DNA from 4 places in the Alteromonas sp. RKMC-009 genome. Region 4 is predicted to be linked to each of the others. Evidence: predicted binding sites of a transcription regulator. Region 4 holds the regulator's gene; each other region holds the start of a gene.

Evidence for each region. The regulator sigma-54, encoded in region 4, starts transcription at its own class of promoters, with help from an activator protein. The targets are predictions, from matches to a motif close to GTTGGCACGNNNNTNGNNT.
Region 1: a site for sigma-54 is predicted at 2,308-2,326, ahead of DS731_RS19725 (BON domain-containing protein). Genes of this name have one in related genera too.
Region 2: a site for sigma-54 is predicted at 2,226-2,244, ahead of DS731_RS16035 (DUF2726 domain-containing protein). Genes of this name have one in related genera too.
Region 3: a site for sigma-54 is predicted at 1,564-1,582, ahead of DS731_RS16310 (manganese efflux pump MntP). Genes of this name have one in related genera too.

Annotation. Positions count from the first base shown of each region.
Region 1 covers NZ_CP031010.1:4,514,875-4,519,092, forward strand. Annotated here, with positions in the region: gene DS731_RS19720 (ATP-binding protein) at 1-2,019, opposite strand, end outside; gene DS731_RS19725 (BON domain-containing protein) at 2,364-2,924, shown strand; gene DS731_RS19730 (siderophore-interacting protein) at 3,267-4,052, shown strand; gene DS731_RS19735 (hypothetical protein) at 4,065-4,218, opposite strand, start outside.
Region 2 covers NZ_CP031010.1:3,616,935-3,621,152, forward strand. Annotated here, with positions in the region: gene DS731_RS16025 (endo-1,4-beta-xylanase) at 1-1,598, shown strand, start outside; gene DS731_RS16030 (hypothetical protein) at 1,800-2,159, shown strand; gene DS731_RS16035 (DUF2726 domain-containing protein) at 2,323-2,910, shown strand; gene DS731_RS16040 (5'-methylthioadenosine/adenosylhomocysteine nucleosidase) at 3,071-3,766, shown strand; gene DS731_RS16045 (cobalamin biosynthesis protein CobD/CbiB) at 3,781-4,218, shown strand, end outside.
Region 3 covers NZ_CP031010.1:3,675,033-3,679,250, reverse strand. Annotated here, with positions in the region: gene DS731_RS16325 (efflux RND transporter permease subunit) at 1-175, shown strand, start outside; gene DS731_RS16320 (cation diffusion facilitator family transporter) at 219-1,091, shown strand; gene DS731_RS16315 (hypothetical protein) at 1,093-1,443, shown strand; yybP-ykoY riboswitch at 1,470-1,644, shown strand; gene DS731_RS16310 (manganese efflux pump MntP) at 1,651-2,217, shown strand; gene DS731_RS16305 (hypothetical protein) at 2,544-2,837, shown strand; one part of gene DS731_RS16300 (IS3 family transposase) at 2,890-3,127, shown strand; one part of gene DS731_RS16300 (IS3 family transposase) at 3,127-4,040, shown strand.
Region 4 covers NZ_CP031010.1:1,001,386-1,005,603, forward strand. Annotated here, with positions in the region: gene rapZ (RNase adapter RapZ) at 1-716, opposite strand, end outside; gene ptsN (PTS IIA-like nitrogen regulatory protein PtsN) at 763-1,206, opposite strand; gene hpf (ribosome hibernation promoting factor) at 1,215-1,502, opposite strand; gene DS731_RS04395 (RNA polymerase factor sigma-54) at 1,535-3,019, opposite strand; gene lptB (LPS export ABC transporter ATP-binding protein) at 3,115-3,840, opposite strand; gene lptA (lipopolysaccharide transport periplasmic protein LptA) at 3,846-4,218, opposite strand, start outside.

The DNA of each region.
Region 1 (4,218 bases), 1.4 Mb from region 4:
ATTGGAATGCTCTCTGGCACCGCTGATAGTGACACATCCCCCCTTGGGCGTGAATTTCAGGGCATTAGATAACAGATTATGCACCACCTGCTTTATGCGCACTTTATCCGCCAGAATGGTAGTGTGTTCGTCCTGATAATAACCGCTCAGCTTAATATTCTTGGCTGCAAAACCGGCTTCGAACTGTTTCGCCACGTCCTGTACCGCTTCACTCACTGAAACGGACTGCACACTCAGCTTCATCGTGCCGGATATAATCCGCGACATATCCAGAATATCGTTGATCAAGTCTGCCTGTGTACTGGATGCCCGCTTTACAACATTAAGTGCTTCCACCAGCCTTTCATGATTGGATGTGTCCATCAGGGCTAAATCTGTCCAGCCCATTATCGAATTAAGCGGCGTACGCAGTTCATGGGAAATACTGGCCAGGAACTGGTCTTTGGCTTTATCCAGTTCTTCCAGTTTTGCTACCTGGCTGTCGAGTGAACTTTTCATGCCCAGTGCATAAGGGATAAAGAGTTGCTCAAAGCTCTCAATGAGTAATGTGTCATCCGTCGACCAGTCTTTAGATTGGTCCACGACTGACTCAATATAGGTATCGAATGAGTCCCTCGGAGTGAGTGACTTGTTCACATCAGACTCGCTGGCAGCTTTGCCCGCCCAGCGGATTGTGGTATCCACCGGTTCCCTGAACCACATGGTGTAATACCCGTGACGACTGGACACGGGAGAAATGAACAGGCCTCTGACCCCGTTTAATTTAAAGTTGGCAATGATGTCATCGCTGATACGGGTCAGTGCAGTGGTTTTGGACTCACCGTTGCTGTCTTTGGCATAATTGTGAAACAGGTGAGACACCGTTTCAAAGCTTGGTGTTCTGCCAATCAGATAGTGTGAATTGGGCGTTACAACGGCAACACCACATACCCGCATGGTATTTAGCAGTGCCGTCTGCACCTCTTTTATGCCATCCAGAGGGTTACTCTTATTTGTCAGCGTATTGATGATACGGTTAAGGTGCTGCTGGCGGGTCTGATAAGAGTTTCGTTTCACCTCAATACTCTTGCCGTGCATTTGATAGGTAAATACCTGACTTAAGCTTTCACAAATTAACCGCCGGCGTTGCTCAACATACTTGGGTTCACGATGGTGGCAGGCAATCATGCCCCATAATTTGTTTTCGTAGATAAGGGACACTGAGAACGAAGCGCGGATCCCCATATTGCGCATATACTGCAAGTGCACCGTCGACACACCCCGAATCATGGATAGCGATAAATCCAAAGGGCTGCGTTCACTTTCACTCAGTGACGGGATCAGCTTAACGGGCGTCTCATCGGTATCATAGACGCAGCGCACCATGTTTTTTACGTAAAGGGCGCGAGCCTGAGAAGGAATATCTGATGCGGGAAACTTCAGCCCCTTGAACGGCACTAAATCTTCATGGCAGTCCTCACCGATAACTTCACCGGCATAGTCTTTATCGAACTTGTACACCACCACCCGATCGAAGCCGATGAATTCTCTCATCGCCGATGCGATCTTGTCTGCCACCGCTTCAACCGTTGGCAAATCAAATAAGCTGGGCAATAACGGCCGGATATCCGTATCTGTAGGCGTCCACTTAGATGATACACTGCCTGCCAGAACCGGTGACGGCTCTAACTCCACGACCAGCAGTTCACCGCTTGCGTAGATGACACTGTTTACCAGTTGATGCCATTCCCCGTCTTTGTAGATTTTATTTTTAAAGGTCCACTCATAACTGTGACGCCGGTCTGTGCTTCTGGCCTGCTCATACAGGGAAGACAAGATTTCCTGACCGTTGTCCGGCATTTCTACTATTTCTGTGAAGCATGACTGACCCGGCAAAACCGGAGTCGCGAGAATGTCAGATAAATTCTCACTGGTCACTTTCACCTGACAGGAGACAGGGTCAACTGCTAGCAGGTATCCAAAGGATTGAACAGATTCAATAAGGTGAATCTTTTCATCTTCACATTTATTAATATTCATGGCGGTATCAGAGACTGGTGGTCGACTTGCCCATTATGCATACATTTAAGACGACTGGTCGACCACGGAAAGTAAATTTCAACTAAAGTATAAATCCGGTATAGAGTAATGACTCGTTTCCCCCTCTATCCATAGTCAGTTATCTAAGTTTGTGTATGAAAATATAGACACACTGGCAGGTAAAATTTTCCCACACGGATTCTCCTCTTTTTTATCACACCGGATTAAACATCATAAAAAAATCTTTAAAAACAGCGTAATAACATCATATTTAGTACAAAAGTATAATCTGGCACGCCACTGGCATTATTGTTTGCAACAGACAACGAACAGGAGAACAGAGTATGAAACGGATAATTCCCGCTTTGACAATGACAGTCATGACTGTGTTCTCAACGCCACTTCTTGCTGAAGGGATTTCAGCCTCGCCAACGCAATCTGCGACGGATGATGCAATTGCAGGCAAGGTAGAAGCGGCACTCTTGTTTAGTGGTCAATTCGATACGATGGATATTCGCACGGATGTGAGCAAGGGACAGGTTATTTTAACCGGCAAAGTTAACAGTGAAGTTAACAGGGAACTCGCACAGGAAGTTGCGGCGTCACTGGATGGCGTAGTATCAGTTGAAAACAAGTTGGATGTTGTAAAGCCTGCATTACTGGAGGGAGACCTTGTCACCTTGCTCCATGGAGTCAGGGATGCGCAAATGGTGTCGTTGATACGCACACAACTTTTGCTGGAATCCGGACTGTCAGGCGACGACATTGATGTCCATGCTTTACGAGGGATTGTAACCCTTACCGGCAAGGTTGAATCGCTCACAGAGCGCGATTTGATCATAGCCATTGCAAAGAACACTGATGACGTTGTTGACGTTAAAAGTGAACTGTCTGTTGACAGTTAATCTCCCCTCCAGGCCTTTCCCGGCCTAACCAAAACCTCTGATTTTCTCCCGCCAAATGGCGGGAGCTTTTTTTTGGTATCGGGAATACTACGCAGATATAGTTTTTCATGTCGAATAAAGCAGCAGTCAGTCCTATATTTAAAATCACAAAACAACAGAGTGCTTTCATTGTTTTGTTTCCATGTGTATTCCTAAATGTCTTTTGCCGGAACCTTTGTGTTCCGGCTTTTTTTTCATTCTATTTTATCGGTTATACAGATACCCACCATTCGTAACAATGCGTTGTCTTTAAGAATTATTCTCATTTAAAATGGTGGTGAATTAATAGAAGAGAAAATAAGTATGGAAAAAAGACAGCCAAGACAACCCGCCTGTCTCACAGTAAAAGACAATATTGCAGTTACTCCTCATATGCGCCGTATCACCGTGACCGGCGATGCCCTGAAAGCTTATCCCGATATCGATACAACGGCATACGTTAAGTTACTTTTTGATTTTGATGGTAATCCTTTGTCAGTGCCACCGGCATCCTTACAAGATGCGCAGCTTCGCACGTATACCATCCGTCAATTGGATCGCAGCAACGGCACCATGGATATCGACATGGCGCTGCATGGTGAAGGTGTGGCAAGTGGTCCGGCTTCACACTGGGCCAAAAGCGCAGCACCCGGTGATCAAATTTGTGTGGGCGGGCCGGGCAGTTCCAAAGGTCTGGCAGACAGCTTCGACTGGGTATTGTTCGCCGGCGATATGACATCCCTCCCGGCCATTTCTACCTATCTGGAAAAACTGGGGCCGCAAACACAGGGCTATGCCGTCATCAAGGTTACCACCGCAGATGATATCCAGCCTCTGGAGAAACCTGCCGGCGTAAACGTGATTTGGGTAACCGGTGCTAACAGTCTTGCAGATGAAGTGGCATCACTGAGCTGGCTTCCGGGTACACCGGCAGCATGGGTAGCCTGTGAGTTCTCAGATATGCGGGGGCTGCGCCAGTTGCTGGCAAAAGAAAGGCGTATCCCCCACGACCAGCTGTATATCAGCAGTTACTGGCGTGAAGGCCGGTCTGAAGACCAGCATAAGGTGGATAAGCGTAAAGATATGGAAGAATACGAAGCCGGCGCCTAGCCAACCTCCGGGCTAACGATGATACTGTTCTTCCTCTGTATCGTTAGCCGCATGAATATGCCCTTTGATATCCACGAAGGGCATTGCATCTCCTGCACGCATATCCTCAAGATAATCGGTGAGATATAAAATCCCCGCCAGGTTGTGACACACTGTTACCGGTACG
Region 2 (4,218 bases), 2.3 Mb from region 4:
ACAAAGTAATAGAGCTCGCTAATCTGTTGCAATCACGTGGTTTAATTGATGCCGTAGGTTTTCAGGGCCATGCTTTTTCAACGACCGGCCCTGCAACCACACTTGAAAATAATATCAACCGGATTGAATCACAAACTGGTCTGGATATTTACCTTACTGAGTTGGACATAGATGGCACCGATGAATTATCACAACTTCTTGAATACCAAAGACTTTTCCCTATGTTTTGGGAACACCCCGGGATTAAAGGTATTACCATGTGGGGTTACTTGCCTGGTCATTGGCGTGAGGAACAAGGAGCGATCCTCGCTTATAACAACGGAGTGGAAAAAGCGGCTTTAGTATGGTTAAAAGGATACATGAGGGGACTGGCTCCTCATTTCGAACAGCCTCCGGTAATACAAACAGATGAAGATGTGACAACAGGCACATCCCTGGCAAACTTTAGTTCAACTGATTATGCCGGAAATCCACATTTGCCCGGGGACAATGTAGTTTGGACAGTGCTTGGGGGCAACGACAATAATTTGTTTAACCTGAACCCGCAAACCGGCAACTTGACCGTTGCAGCTCCATTAACAGCCGGCCTGCATACACTTTATATTCAGGTCCGGGAAGATGAGTACACCAGTTACGTGCGAGGAGTTCAGATAGCGGTAGATGGTGAGAACTTGCCTCCTATTGTTACTGAGTACGATTTCAGTTCGGACGCCGAAGGATGGAGGGGCGATTACGGCACTTCGGCTTCGGTAATTTACGACAGTAGCATTCCTGCTGCAATGTTGGTACCTGACTGGAGTTCGTCAAATTCGCAGGAATATATTCAAAGTATTCCCCTTACAGATCTGAATGGTGCGACGATCACATACAAGCTCAACGTAACACAGGAACAAGTGGACGGAGGGATGACACTGCAACCTTATGTGCAACTGGGTGATCCTCCCTACACACGGCTGTACGGCAGTTCGATTCAGCCTCAGGTAGGAGAAAACACTGTTATATTTGAGCCTGAAGACAATGCAGCCGGCGACCTCGCTAATATTTCCCGCCTTGCATTTCAGCTCAACGGCCCGTTAAGTCAGGGGACAAGTGACAATGTTGCGCTCACTTACGTTAGTGTTTCTATCCCTTCTACTCTACCTGTCACCGCATCCGTAGTTTATGATTTTAGCGAAGATGCCGGGGGTATGCGTGGTGATTATGGAAGTGAAGCATCAGTAGTCTATCGCAGCGACAAAGAGGCGATTAGTCTGCAACCAAACGGCACAAACAATACACATAATTATATCATGAGTATACCTTCCCGTGACTTCAGCGATACAGCGTTGACTTTCTCATTATATGCAGAGGGAGATGCAGCTGACGGCAGTCTTTCTGTTCAGGCGTATGTGCAGACGGGGGCTCCCGCTTATTCCAGGATTTATGGTGCTATTGAGCCTCTTTCTCCTGGCAGCAACCACTTCACCTTTTATCCACAGGAAGATGATAGTGGTTCCATTTCCAACATTGAAAGGATTGCAATTCAGGTAAACGGAACTTTTACCGGTGAAGATGGAAATGAGATATTGCTGGAGCGCATAGAAGTAGATTTTCCTTAGATAACCTTAAATCATTGGTATAAAGTACATCGCCCCGTCTTCCGGGGCGATTTTTATTTACTTTCTGAATAACCTGAAAACCGCTAACAATACGCCTGTGCATTTCCGTATACCTATGCTTTATTGCCGGTTCAGGGGTTCTTGCCTATAGTTTTACTCATCTGTTAAGCATCCATTCCGCTTAATAAAGGGAGAGTAAAAATGAACAAAAAGACGTGCAGTATGATTGCAGCGACTCTGCTGTGTACGGCTTCTTTATCTGTGGCAGCAGCCCCTGACACATCAGCCTGTCCGGCAGACTTTCACACGCTGACCATGCCGGATGACGCAAAGCAATGTCAGGTTTTCGACAGCGGACTGCCTGCCACACTGGTGTTTTATTCCGCGACACCACAGCAAACACTCATCGACTACTACACTGCGCAGTATCCCGGTATGCAGGTCGCAGCAACAGTACAGGGCAGAACGTTACTCACTGCCGCGAACGACAGTGTGCGGGTCATCATTTCCCCTGATCACGAAGGCTCTCAGGTAGACATGATGATTGTTAAGGCCAACTGAGACCTGTCAGCCTCCTCCCAGCTATCCGGTGCCGGACGCTCTCCCGACCTTGCAAATTTTTAGCGGTCTGGCACTCCCTTTGCAAAATCCAGCTCGTTGACTAATTCACGACACAAAACGTCACTTTTTTGACGTATGTGATTTTGCTTTCGCGGGGATCAATATGGAACTGGCTATAATTTTAATGATGTTACTGATTGTGGTGGCTCTGGGCGCCATGAAATTGTCGGACAGCGGTGTAAGCTTTCCTTTTCGCAGTAAACCTCAGCTGTTCACACCGGTAGAACATAATTTTCTGAAACTGATTGAGCAAGCGGTGGGCCGTGAATTCCGCATCGTCTGCAGGGTACGCCTGAGCGATGTACTGGCAGTAAGAGCTAAAGCCAGTAAAAAACAAGGCTCCAGCGCCATGTCACGGGCGTCGTCAAAGCAACTGGATTACGTATTATGTGACCGCGACGACATGACGCCTGTTATGGCTATCGACCTTGTTTATAACGATGGCAAGAACAAATACAAATCCCAGCGCGACTTTTTTGTCAGTGGCGCGCTGGATGCAGCAGGGTTGCCTCATGTGCGCATTAAGGTGAAAACCGGCTATACCACTGAAGAGATCCGTGAATGTATCGAAAGCAAGCTGGTGCCTTACCGCCGCAAACAGCAACGCATTGCACAGGCGCCGACGCTTAACCCGGCACCGAATAAACGCCCGACCCGTCCGGTCCGTTCAAGCCGGGCAGCGGCTGCTTAACTTACCTTTTACTCTCCGGGTCGGTATTCTCCCCAAGGTACCGACCCATTTTCCCCTAATTTCTGTCAGTTTCTTCACTTTCATATTACCATTAACAATCATGACTTAACGGGCCCGCGCACACCCAGTTCGCCGGGCAGCACAGCGACGGAACATATTTATGAAAATCGGTATTCTTGGCGCAATGGATCAGGAAATTGCACTGTTACAGGCATCTCTGACAGATTGTGAAACCCGTCAGTGGAAACATCTGACCTTTTACACCGGTACCCTGCATGGCGCAGAAGTCGTGCTGGTAAAATGCGGTATTGGTAAAGTTGCTTCAGCTCTGGCCACAACAGCACTTATCGAGCAGTACACGCCTGATTATGTTGTTAATACCGGTTCAGCCGGCGGGTTCGATCCGGCGCTGAATATCGGTGATGTGGTCGTCGGCAGTGCAGTGAAATATCACGATGTAGACATTACTCATTTTGGTTATGAACTCGGGCAATGTGCCGGTATGCCGCCACAATACGACTGCGATCCCCGGCTTGTTGAAGCTGCTACCGCCGCGGCACAGGACATCACCCATATCCAGAACACCACTGGCATGATTTGTACCGGCGATTCCTTTGTCGGTTCAGATGAAGCGGCACAGAAAATTAAAGACACCTTTCCGGCCATGAAGGCCTGTGAAATGGAAGGCGCAGCCATCGGACAAACCTGTTTTATGCTGGAAACACCGTTTCTGGTGATCCGTTCTTTATCTGATATCGCCGGCAAGACATCATCAGTGTCCTTCGAGGCATATCTGGAAACCGCAGCGAAGCACTCTGCTGAACTAGTTATGGGAATGATTGCCCGTTTAGCCTGAGCATAGTGTTAAGCATGGACGCCCTGCTCCACAGCCCTTTATTACAAAATCTCGCCCTGCTGTTGGTGGTTATCGCCATCGACAGCCTGTGGCGCTGGCCTCCCAAATACCACCCGTTAACCGTATTCCGCCTGCTGGCGGCCGGGATGGCGACAAAAGTAAAACCCAAATCCACTGACAGCCCTTCCCAACACCGGATATCCGGCGCACTGGGTGCGATTGTGCTTATCGTGCCTTTCACTGTGCTTACCGGTTTGCTGGTTACCATGGCTGAATATCCGCTGTTTTTCGAAGCAGTCATTTTACTTTGCGTCATGGACTTCGCTCAGGTGAGATGGCACTACAATGCTGTGGTCACCGCCCTTGGCAGAGAAAAGAAAGTCCTTGCCAGAGAAATGGTGTCCCACTTCGTCGCCCGCGACTGTGATCGTCTGTCGGATATCGGTATTGCT
Region 3 (4,218 bases), 2.3 Mb from region 4:
TGCGTTAGTGGCCAGCTTAGGCTTTGTTCCCATGGCACTTAATACAGGAACAGGTGCTGAAGTACAAAGACCGCTCGCCACTGTAGTCATTGGGGGAATTATATCGTCAACTTTACTGACACTGTTTATATTACCTGCGCTTTATCAGCTCGCACATAACAAACGCAATTCTTAATCAAATTTTACGCCCGGTATGTTCCGGGCGCACCGGAGCCTCTATGACTCATAATCATTCGAATAGCTCAAACAAAATTGGGTGGGCTTTTCTATTAAATTTCAGCTTCACAATTATTGAATTTATTGGCGGCTGGCTAACGAACAGCACTGCTATAATGGCAGATGCTGTTCATGATCTCGGCGATTCAATTTCTATTGGAAGCGCCTGGTGTCTCAATAAGTTAGGAGAGAGAGAGGCCGATGAAAATTTCACATATGGGTACAAGCGACTCAGCCTGTTAGGGGCATTTATTAACGGAGCCGTACTTATCCTTGGCTCAATCTGGGTATTATCAGAAGCCATTCCTCGAGTATTAGACCCGGTCGTTCCAAATACAGAAGGCATGATATTACTTGCGATTCTAGGTGTCGCTGTAAACGGCTTTGCTGTGTACAAACTCCAGGGAGGAAATACCCTAAACGAGAGAGTGTTGAACTGGCATTTATTGGAGGACGTTTTAGGCTGGGTTGCTGTATTAATTATTGCCATAGTAATGCAATTTGTCGACTGGCCAATTTTAGACCCCCTACTTTCGATTGGCTTTACGCTTTTTATATTGTTTAATGTAATTCGAAACTTATTAGCAACTTTAAAATTATTTTTGCAAGGTGTTCCAGAGAAAAACCTATACAATAGAGTGACGGATGAAATTCTAAAAATTGATAAAATAAAAAGCATCCACGAATTAAGAATCTGGTCACTTGATGGAGAACATAATGTTATTACTTTACACATTACAAGTACCTTAAAGAGAATTGAAGAATATAAGCTATTGAAGCTTGAAGTTTATGATAGCTTGGCGAAATTTGACTTCAGCTACAGCACAATTGAAATAGAGTTTACTGACGATTTTTGTAAAAACATGGAAGGGTAATATGAAGTCTTATCCTTCATTAACAATGACAGTTGAAAGTAATTCAAATTCAAGGACTAAGCTAAAATTTAATCTTTGGTTCGTTTTTTACGATAATTTTTTATTTGCCAGACCATACGATATTAAATCAATACCAGCATTAGGTAAAATTAACCGTATAGGTAGAGGATTATTTGAATTGGGATGTCAAAAGTTTGACTCTGAGTACGCATTGCTTGGAACTAAAGTTCTGAATTATCCAATTAATGCTCTTTTCGCTGAAAAGTATGAGGAAAATATTTATTTCGGCTCGGTAGTGTCTGAGAAAGCTCAGAGTAGAACAATCAAGATCGCGACAATCAAGCAGTTGTGATATCTAAAATTTTGAGGTAAGGTTGCTTCCACTTCGTTGGGGAGTAGCCTGTTTCCTACAATTTGGGAAAAGTCCATATCAACATAATTGGTCAAAGACCATGGTATGAACGCCTTTTTGGTTGGCGAGACCATCGATAGAATTACACCTCTGGTTGGGCGTGTAGTTTTATCGTGGACTCAATTGCCCAACCAGAGAGTTATAGGAATGAATCTACTCGCACTTATTTTCCTTTCCTTTGCAATGTCTACAGACGCCTTCGCAGCCGCTATTGCAAAAGGCGTTAACTTAAGAAAACCGAAAATATCAATTGCATTAAAAACAGGAATAATATTCGGTATCATAGAAGCAATAACACCAATGTTGGGATGGGGATTGGGTAAATTATCTTCTTCATTCATTGTGTCTTGGGACCATTGGTTAGCATTCGGCATATTATCGTTATTAGGTACTTTCACAATATTTAAGTCTTTCAGTCCTACTGAAAAAGATGATGGAAGAATAAATAACCAGTCAATATTAATAACCATTCTAACAGCAATTGGTACTAGTATTGATGCAATGGCAGTAGGAATTAGTTTAGCATTTGTCGATGTAAATATCGCCTTAGCTTCAATGATGATCGGATTAGCTACATGTTTGATGGTAACCATCGGCATAATGGTTGGTAGCGCGCTTGGACTAATTGTGGGAAAACGAGCAGAAACAGTGGGGGGAATTGTCCTGATTACCGTTGGTACATGGGTTTTAATTTCTCATATCTACCAAATATAATCATCTCATAATTAGAGTAACGCCCTGAGATCAGGGCTATTATGTAGTAACCTAAGTTATAAACCTACCCTAAACTAGCGACATGTCTTTTCAAATTTATTCAGTGTAATCGGAACCGTAAAAAGAGAGCTCTTGATGAAAAGGTCACGTTAATACGTGTTAACAGTACCTGCTGTGCAAGATCTGACTAACGTATCTAGATATATTGGTAACGTTAATGAATGTTAACATGAACTAAAAATATCCATATAAAACAGGTAGATATTATTTGTCAGCCATATATACTCGAAGTAAGCGCAATATTTTTTCTTTGCAAACGAGTATTTATGGCTAAGCAGCTAGCAAGACACGACATCGACGATTCACTTTATATCTTTCTTCAAAACAACAGTAAGAAGTGGTACGCACGCTTTCAGTTGTTCGGCAAATGGCACTGCAAATCTACGAAGCAGACTGAAAAAGAAGAGGCTATGGCTGCAGCGAGATTGCTGCGCATGGAATGGAAGATAAAAGCAGAAACTGGAACTCTGACCAAGAGTAAGCGATTTCGCGATGTTGCAGAAAGATGCATTCTCGCTATGGAGCATGAACTTGCACATAGTGGTGTGGTAAGCCCCTAGCTCCCTAGACACTTTATAGCTTTATAATTACATAAACTATGAGGTGTTACTAATGAGCGGAAAACGCTACCCCGAAGAATTTAAAATCCAGGCTGTTGAGCAAGTCACGAAGCAAGGTCATTCTTTGTCCTCTGTGGCTGAACGTCTAGGTATCAGTTACAAGTCCCTGTCAGATTGGGTGAAGCGTTACGACAAACCTGCTAGCCAACGAAAGCAGGATGATGATCAGGCTGCAGAACTCCGTCGTCTTCGTGCTGAGTTAAAACGCGTTACGATGGAACGAGACATATTAAAGGAAGCCGCCGTGTACTTTGCCGGGGAGTCAAAGAAAAGTACACGTTCGTAAGGGAGCGGCTCCCGCGCTATCCAGTTAAAGTTATGTGCCAGATCCTCAATATCGAGCGCAGCGGCTTCTATGCTTGGCTCCAGGAGCCGTTAAGTGCCCGGGCCAAGGAAGATCAGCGATTACTAGGTAAAATCAAGCAGTTCTGGCTTGAAAGCGGTTGTACCTATGGTTACCGGAATATCACTATCGATTTGAAAAGCGACGGTGAGACATGCGGTAAGAATCGTGTCCACCGCATAATGCGAGAAGCCAGTATCCGCGCAGTGCGCGGTTACAAACGCCATCCAGGGTTCAAAGGCGGCAAAGTTAACATAGCTGCCCCAAATACTCTGAACCGCGAATTTATCGTCGATAAGCCAGATAGTTACTGGGTAACAGATTTTACATATATCCGTACCTACGAAGGCTGGTTATATCTTACCGTAGTTATCGACCTGTTCTCGCGACGAGTAGTAGGCTGGACGATGAAGAGCAGTCCAAAAGCGGACTTGGTCATTGATGCATTGCTCATGGCGGTTTGGCGCCGCAGGCCCAAGCAGAAGGTATTGGTTCACTCAGATCAGGGAATTCAGTATACCTCCTCAGACTGGCGTTCCTTCCTGAATGAACACAATCTGGAAGCAAGTATGAGCAGAAAAGGTAACTGTCACGATAATGCAGTTGCAGAAAGCTTCTTCTCTCTGCTTAAAAAAGATCGAGTGAAACGAAAAATATACCCGACACGCGCTCAGGCAAGGGCCGATATATTTGATTACATCGAAGGATTCTACAATCCAAGACGCAATCATGGTACAAATGGTGGACTGTCTCCAGTCAGATATGAAAAGCAGTATTATCAGCAGCTTGAAGATGTCTAGAAAACTGGGGGCTTACCAGTGGCAAGGTTAGTTACAAAGACTATATAGGGGCACTGCGTCGTTATCACATTCCTTTTTTTGACCGAACATACATCACTTCGCTTGATCAGGACAAGCTTAAGGAATTTGATATCTGGCGAATTCAGAAAGCAGGTAAAGTTCTCAATAAATCTACTCT
Region 4 (4,218 bases):
CTGCGGTTATTCCGTTCAAGGTGCGGCAGCCAGGTCGTGATGAGGTTCTGAATCTGCCAGATAAATTTAGTCACAATAGGCTGGGAACTGAGGAAAACCTGAACCGGTGTATCCAGGCCTGTCAGGTGTTTTAAATCCGGCTCCCAGTGAGGGTTTGGCAGAAAACGGGCGTCAAATACATAGTCTGCATCTTTGGGAATACCGTGTTTAAAGCCGAATGATTCAAATACCAGAACAAGTCGTGAGCTTTTCTTACCGAGGATACGCTCGCGGATTAATTCTGCCAGCTGGTGGATGCTCAGAGAGTCGGTATCAATATTCAAATCCGCTCTTTCTGCTACGGGGGCCAGTAATTCCCGTTCTGTCTGAATGGCATCAGACAATGATTTATTCAGTTTGGCCAGCGGGTGTAACCGGCGGGTTTCGCTGAACCGGCGCACCAGCATATCGTCACTTGCGTCAATATATACGATGGTGACAGTCCATGACTGAGGCAGGTAGTCGAGAATTTCAACCAGCTCAGAAGGCTCTTTAGGCAAGTTCCTGACATCAATACTCACAGCTACCTGCTCGTATTCATCGGCGACAGTGTGTGTCAGGGCTGGTAGCAGATTAACCGGAATATTATCGACGCAGTAATACCCCAGATCCTCAAGGGCACGAAGTGCTACTGATTTTCCTGAACCTGAACGTCCGCTGATGATAATTAACTTCACGCCGTTTCTCCTGAAGTCACGTGTTGTCGGTGCGTATTACACTAAGTTACTGTAATGCGCGAATAATATCATCACTTGTCTGAGCTTTGCGGATAGTTTTTATGGTTTCTTTATCGCTGAGTTTCCCGGCAACCATGGCCAGAGTTTGTAAATGTCCTTCGGTTTGTTCCTGAGGGACAAGCAGAGTAAAGAAAATATCCACAGGTTTATTGTCGATTGCATCAAAATCGATGGCGGGCGTGCTGGTAACCACAATGGCGATGACTTTTTCCAGTCCGGCCAGACGACCATGGGGGAGGGCAATGCCGTTACCTATACCTGTGCTGCCCATTCGCTCACGGGCCAGCAGGCTACTTAACACGGTGGCTTCGTCTACATCGGGGTTATTTTTAGCTGCAATCCCGCTGATGATTTCGAGAATGCGTTTTTTGCTATTGCACTGGACCGCACACTCGGTGCGGTCCAGGCTGACTATGGCTTGTATATCCATGAATTCAATTAGTGCTTTTTAAGCTTTTCCTTGTGTTTCAGGACCTGCCTGTCGAGTTTATCGACCATGCTGTCAATGGCAGCATACATGTCCTGATTTTCGGAAGAGGCGAAGACTTCCGCGCCGCTAAGATGAACCGTTGCTTCTGCTTTTTGGCTAAGCTTTTCAACATTTAAAATAACGTGCACATTTGATATGTGGTCAAAATGACGTTCCAGTTTGCTGAACTTAGTATCGACATAATTACGCAAAGAATCAGTGATCTCAATGTGATGACCAGAAAGGTTGATTTGCATATTTCGTCTTCCTTATTTTGAGCAGCCTTAAGTTAGATAAGGCTTTTGCGTTGGTTAGACGGCGGGATCGACAAGGATTCCCGGTACTTTGCTATTGTTCGCCGGGCAACCATAATGCCTTGATCGGCCAACAACGAAGCAATCTTGCTGTCACTCAGTGGCTTGCCTGGATTTTCAGCGGCAACCAGCTTCTTAATCAGGGCGCGAATCGCTGTCGATGAACACTCTCCACCTGATTCAGTGGCAACGTGGCTGGAGAAGAAATACTTCAACTCGAAAATACCACGGGGCGTGTGCATGTACTTCTGCGTTGTTACCCTGGAAATAGTAGATTCGTGCATATCTACCATTTCTGCGACATCATTCAGCACCATTGGTTTCATCATTTCAGGGCCATGCTCAAAAAAGCCCATCTGTTGCTGAACAATACAATTTGCTACTTTCAGCAGCGTATCGTTCCGGCTCTCAAGGCTCTTAATGAACCATTTAGCTTCTTGCATGTGAGAGCGGATAAATTGTGAATCGCTGCTGTTTCTTGCTTTACGGCTCATTGCAGCGTACTGCTGATTAACACTGAGCTTAGGCAGGCTGTCGGGGTTTAATTCTACAACCCAACGGCCATTTTTCTTCGCAACCGATACATCCGGAATGACATATTCGGGTTCTTTCGTAATTAATGCACTGCCCGGACGGGGATTAAGCGTTTGCAGCAAACGCATCGCTTCCCGCAACTGATCTTCTTTCAGGCGGGTTTTACGCATTAACGTACGGTAGTCTTTACTGCCCAACAGATCGGAATGCTCTCTGAGCAGCAGTTTAGCTTCTTCCAGCCACGGTGTTTCCGGTGCAAATTGTGCCAGCTGAACTAACAAGCACTCCTGCGGTGTGCGGGACCCGGAACCGAGAGGATCAAAAAGCTGAATACGTTTAAGTACACACTCAACCTCATCTTCTTCAACGGGCTCTTCCATATCTTCACTGTTAACGCTTTGCAGAATGTCGTCAACGGTAACCGTGAGATAGCCGGACTCATCAATAGAATCGATGATCGCCAGTGCAATGGCGCGGTCTGTATCAGAAAAAGGTGTCAGACGCATTTGCCACAGCAGATGGTCCTGAATATTTTCGGTGGTTTCACCCTGAAAGATTTGTTCATCGTCGCCACCGGAAGGGCCGGGCGCGGGTGCAGAAGACGCAGAAATGTACTCATCCCAGGTACTGTCGATGGGCAGCTCGTCCGGTAAATCATTCTTTTCCAGTGCTTCCCCGGTATCCATGCTGTCAGAAGATGAGGCTGATGCAGACTCTTGCATGCTGTCATCATTATCGATGTTATTTTTCTCAATTACATCGTTGTCGGAGCTGTCGTCGACTTCCAGCAAAGGATTAGAGTCGAGGGCTTCCTGAATTTCTTGTTGTAAGTCCAGCGTAGACAACTGCAATAGCTTGATCGCCTGCTGAAGCTGAGGCGTCATTGTCAGTTGTTGGCTAAATTTTAACTGTAAAGATGGTTTCATCTACGTCTTATATAAACTCTAAAAAGGACATCCGGTTGTAGCGGTGTGAGTGCCGGTGGCGAAATCTCCGCTAAATGCTCATCCCGATATCTTAACTATAGCCTGAATTGCTCACCAAGGTATACATCACGAACTTTTTGATTACTTAATACCTGTTCTGCGGTGCCCTGAGCAATCAGTTCTCCATGACTGACGATATAGGCCTCTTCACACACATCAAGGGTTTCCCTGACATTGTGGTCGGTGATGAGGATACCGATACCTCTGTCCCGTAAGTGCTGAATGATCTTCTTTATATCATTAACCGAAATCGGGTCAACTCCGGCGAAGGGTTCATCGAGCAAAATAAATTGCGGATTGGCTGCCAGTGCGCGGGCAATTTCAACCCGGCGGCGTTCGCCACCCGACAAACTCATACCTGTGCTATTACGTATATGGTTAATATTAAATTCATCAAGTAGTGCATCCGCTTCCTGCTCACGTTGATGACTTTTTAAGTCTTTACGCGTCTGCAATATCGCCATGATGTTTTCATGTACGGTCAGCTTGCGGAAAATGGATGCCTCCTGGGGCAAATAACCAATTCCCCGGCGGGCACGTTCGTGCATTGGCTGGTGAGTCAGCTCCTGCTCATCTATGAGGATTTTGCCTTTATCCAGCGGCACAAGACCGACAATCATGTAAAACGTTGTGGTTTTACCTGCACCGTTAGGACCCAGCAGACCTACTATCTGTCCGGTAGAAACCGATAAACTAACGTCACGGACGACCTGGCGTGATTTATACGACTTTGCCAGATGAGTCGCACTCAGGGTTGCCATGTAACTCAGTTACCCTCGTTTTCGTTGCTGTCTGAAGTCTTGTTCTCTTCCTTCAACTCTTTAACTGTGTCAGGACGGAAAACCGTGGTTACCCGGCCGTTGCTGTTACTTTCACCGCCGGTTGCCAGAAGTTGCTCTTTTGACATGTCATAGGTGATGCTATCTCCCTGGACCATGCTGGTATCTTGCTGGATTTTCGCATCACCTTGCAAGGAAATAAGTTGTTTGGCGACTTCGTAGCGAATTTCATTTGCGCTGGCTTTTACCTTTGCACCGTCATCCAGGGTTTGAGAATAACTGGCTGGTTTTCCGCGGGCGATAAAAATTTCTTTTCCTTCGCCTTCACTGGCGATGGCTTCCACTTCATCTGCGGCAATA